Regions from separate parts of the Hydrogenophaga sp. T2 genome, predicted to be linked through region 2. Evidence: predicted binding sites of a transcription regulator. Region 2 holds the regulator's gene; the other holds the start of a gene.
The links. Region 2 encodes NrdR, which represses ribonucleotide reductase genes. Its sites were predicted from a motif close to CACNANATNTNGTG; they were not measured.
Positions count from the first base shown of each region.

Region 1 (2,191 bases), on a different contig from region 2:
AGGTGCAGACCGCGCCCTTGCGCTTGCCGCCCTGGTTCACGGCCACGGCCGTGTCGTTGACCACCTTCAGGAAGGGCACCACGCCCTGCGACTCGCCGTTGGTGCCCTTGATGTGGCTGCCGAGCGCGCGCACGCGGGTCCAGTCGTTGCCCAGGCCGCCCGCGAACTTCGACAGCAGGGCGTTTTCCTTGATCGACTCGTAGATGCCGTCGAGGTCGTCGGGCACCGTGGTGAGGTAGCAGCTCGAGAGCTGCGAGCGCAGCGTGCCGCTGTTGAACAGCGTGGGCGTGCTGCTCATGAAGTCGAAGGTGGAGAGGATCTCGTAGAACTCGATGGCGCGCGCTTCGCGGTCGATTTCGTTGAGCGACAGGCCCATGGCCACGCGCATGAAGAAGGCCTGCGGCAGTTCGATGCGCGACTTGCGCACGTGCAGGAAGTAGCGGTCGTAGAGAGTCTGCAGGCCGAGGTAGTCGAACTGCAGGTCGCGCTCGGGCTTGAGCGCGGCGCCCAGGCGGGCCAGGTCGAACTGCAGCAGGTCGGGGTTGAGCAGCTCGTTGTCCACGCCCTTCTTGATGAAGCCGGGGAAGTAATCGGCGTAGCGCTGGCCCATCTGCTCGCGCGGCACTTCTTCGCCCAGGATCTCCTTGACGATGGTGTGCAGCAGCAGGCGCGCCGTGGCGTAGGTGTAGTCGGGGTCTTTTTCGATCAGCGTGCGCGCGGCGAGGATGGCGGCCTTGTAGACCTCTTCCATCGGCACGCCGTCGTACAGGTTGCGCTTGGTTTCGGCCACGATGGGCTCGGCCTTCACGTCGGCGCCCAGGCCGGCGCAGGCGTCGGTGAGCAGGCGGGTGAGGGCATCGACGTCGAGCGGCACGCGCTGGCCGTTGTCGATCACGTGCAGCACCGGCTCGTTGGCGCGCGCGGCGGCGGCCTGGCTGGCGCGCTCGGCGGCGCGGCGTTCGCGGTAGAGCACGTAGGCACGCGCCACTTCATGGTGGCCGCTGCGCATCAGGCCGAGCTCGGCCTGGTCCTGCACGTCTTCGATGTGAAAGGTGCCGCCGCCCGGGCGCGAGCGCAGCAGGGCGCGCACCACGTTCTGGGTCAGCTCGTCCACGGTTTCGCGCACGCTGGCCGAGGCCGCGCCCTGGGTGCCGTGCACCGCCAGGAAGGCCTTCATCATGGCCACGGCGATCTTGCTGGGTTCGAAGGGCACCACCGCGCCGTTGCGGCGGATGATCTGGTACTGCGCGTAGAGCGAAGCGCTGCCGGTGCTGCCGCCGCTGGGCATGCCGCTGGCCGGCCGGGCAGTCGATTGCGGTGGGGTCTGGGGGGTGGTGGCGGTCAGCATGGTTCCTCTTGCGGTCCGGTCGGGTTTCTTTATTGGGTGGCTGGTGTCGATGCCCGCTGCATGCCCGTTGCGGTCGGCGGGCCGGGCCTTCGTGCGCGCCCACGAGCATCGCTGGGGGCACACTATATCTGGTGTGTAGGGGGGCTTCAAGGCACTACCGCTAGCGTTTTACGCGTGTGCTTGAGCTACCCCTGCATGGTATCGCCGAAGGCCATTCCCCACACCCGCCAGGGCCTCAGTTCCCGCGTGCGGATCCGCGCGTGAATGCAGTGGCGACGCGCCTTGCAGGGCGATTTGCCGTGGCGGCCCGCATGGCGCCTGCATTCGGCGTTCAGGCGCTGTTCGAAGGCATCGCCGGGGCGCTGCCGATGAATTTTTTTTCGACCTCGGGAAAACACGTGGCCGACCAGCCGAGCGTGTGGCGCAAACGGCACCAATCGAAGCCCGCGCCGGGGTCTTGCTTGCGGCCGGGCGCGATGTGTTCGTGGCCCACGACCTGTGTCAGCGGGTGGTGCGCGGCCAAGGCGCGGCACACGCGGGCCAGTGCCGTGTACTGCGCGTCTTCGAAGGTGCCACCTTCCAGGCCTTCGAGTTCGATGCCAATGGAAAAGTCGTTGCAGTTCTCGCGGCCCCGCCAGGCCGAGCGGCCCGCGTGCCACGCGCGGTCGAGCGTGGACACGAACTGCTGCACGCGGCCGTCGCGGCGCACGAAGAAGTGCGCCGAGACCTCGATGCCGCGGATGGTCTGGAAGTAGGGGTCGGCGTCCCAGTCGAGGCGGTTCGTGAACAGCCGCTCCACCGCGTCGCCGCCGAACTCGCCGGGCGGCAGGCTGATGGAGTGCA
Region 1 covers NZ_JBBHZJ010000003.1:211,192-213,382, reverse strand. Annotated here, with positions in the region: gene WDZ95_RS08090 (ribonucleoside-diphosphate reductase subunit alpha) at 1-1,348, opposite strand, end outside; gene ampD (1,6-anhydro-N-acetylmuramyl-L-alanine amidase AmpD) at 1,680-2,191, opposite strand, start outside.
Region 1: WDZ95_RS08090 (ribonucleoside-diphosphate reductase subunit alpha) is a predicted target of NrdR. The motif match lies at 1,469-1,482, and genes of this name have one in related genera.

Region 2 (2,191 bases):
ACGGCGGCCAGGTCGACCTTGCCGCCGGCGCCGGCAAGCGCCGTGGTTTGTGCGCCGCGGGCCTGCAGGGCGGCCACGCGCTCGGGGGCCGCACCGGCGTGGTAGAGCCAGACGTCGCGCCGGCCCGGCGCGGCGGGCGGCTCGAACAGCCGCGCGTGCGCGGGCGTGTCGAGCCGGCTGTCGATCACCACCAGGTGCGGCTGGCGCACCAGGCCGGGCACACGCGCATCGAGCCGCGGGTCGTCTTCGAGCACGGTGCCCGCGCCCGTGAGCACGGCGCAGGCGCGCGCGCGCCAGTGGTGGCCGTCGTGGCGCGCGGCTTCGCCCGTGATCCATTGGCTCTGGCCATCGGGCAGGGCGGTGATGCCGTCGAGCGAGGCCGCGATCTTCAGGCGCACCCAGGGGCGCTGGCGCAGCATGCGGCTGAAAAAGCCGATGTTGAGGCGGCGCGAGCCCAGGCTCAGCGGGTGCTCGGGTGGCAACAGGTCCACCTGCACGCCCGCCTCGCGCAGGCGGCGCAGGCCGTTGCCCGCGACCTGGGGGTTGGGGTCGGTGGTGGCGACCACCACGCGCGCCACGCCCGCCGCCACGAGCGCGTCGCAGCAGGGCGGTGTGCGGCCGTGGTGCGAACAGGGTTCCAGCGTGACGAACGCGGTGGTCCCGCGCAGGTCGTGGCCGTTGTCGCGCGCCTGGCGCAAGGCCATCACCTCGGCATGGGCCTCGCCCGCGCGCTGGGTGTGGCCTTCGCCGATCACCGTGCCGTCGGCGCGTGCCAGCACGCAGCCCACGCGGGGGTTGGGGTTGCTCAGGGCGAGCGCGCCGTGTGCCAGGTCGAGGGCGCGCTGCAGCAGGGCCTCGTCGTTCATGGCCCGCGCTCAGCGCTTGACTTCATCGACCAGCGCGCGGAACTCGTCGATGTCTTCGAAGCTGCGGTAGACGCTCGCAAAGCGCACATACGCGACCTTGTCGAGCTTCTTGAGTTCGCGCATCACCATCTCGCCGATGCGGTTGGCCGGTACCTCGCGCGCGCCCAGGTTGAGCAGCTTCTCTTCGATGCGTTCGATGGCCGCGTCGACCTGCTCGGTGCTCACGGGGCGCTTGCGCAGCGCCAGCGCGAACGAGGCGCGCAGCTTGCCTGGCACGTAGTCGACGCGGCGGCCGTCCTTCTTCACCACCGCGGGGAAGCTGACCTCGGGCCGTTCGTAGGTGGTGAAGCGCTTGTCGCAGTGCCCGCAACGGCGGCGGCGGCGGATGAAATCCGCCTCTTCGGACACGCGGGTCTCGACGACCTGCGTCTCGAGGTGGCCGCAGAAGGGGCACTTCATCGAGGGTCAGCGGTAGACCGGGAAACGCGCGGTCAGCGCGTTGACCTTGGCGCGCACGGCCTCGATGTTGGCCGGATCGCGCGGGTTGTCGAGCACGTCGGCCACGAGGTTGGCGGTCAGGCGGGCCTCTTCGTCCTTGAAGCCGCGCGTGGTCATGGCCGGCGTGCCGATGCGCACGCCGCTCGTGACCATGGGCTTCTCGGGGTCATTGGGGATCGCGTTCTTGTTGATGGTCATGTGGGCCTGGCCCAGCACGGCCTCGGCCTCTTTGCCGGTGATGCCCTTGGCGCGCAGGTCGACGAGCATCACGTGGCTCTCGGTGCGGCCGCTCACGATGCGCAGGCCGCGCTGCGTGAGCGTCTCGGCCACGATCTGCGCGTTCTTCACCACCTGCTGCTGGTAGGCCTTGAACTCGGGCGCGAGCGCTTCCTTGAAGGCCACGGCCTTGGCCGCGATCACGTGCATGAGCGGGCCGCCCTGCAGGCCCGGGAAGATGGCGCTGTTGATGGCCTTCTCGTGCTCGGCCTTCATGAGGATGATGCCGCCGCGCGGGCCGCGCAGGCTCTTGTGGGTGGTGGAGGTCACCACGTCGGCGTGCGGCACGGGGTTGGGGTACACACCGGCGGCGATCAGGCCCGCGTAGTGCGCCATGTCGACCATGAAGATCGCGCCCACGTCCTTGGCGACCTTGGCGAAACGCGCGAAGTCGATGCGCAGGCTGTAGGCCGAGGCGCCGGCCACGATGAGCTTGGGCTTGGCCTCGTGGGCCTTGCGCTCCATGGCGTCGTAGTCGATCTCTTCCTTGTCGTTGAGGCCGTAGGACACCACGTTGAACCACTTGCCCGACATGTTCAGCGGCATGCCGT
Region 2 covers NZ_JBBHZJ010000004.1:439,562-441,752, reverse strand. Annotated here, with positions in the region: gene ribD (bifunctional diaminohydroxyphosphoribosylaminopyrimidine deaminase/5-amino-6-(5-phosphoribosylamino)uracil reductase RibD) at 1-866, opposite strand, end outside; gene nrdR (transcriptional regulator NrdR) at 876-1,325, opposite strand; gene glyA (serine hydroxymethyltransferase) at 1,332-2,191, opposite strand, start outside.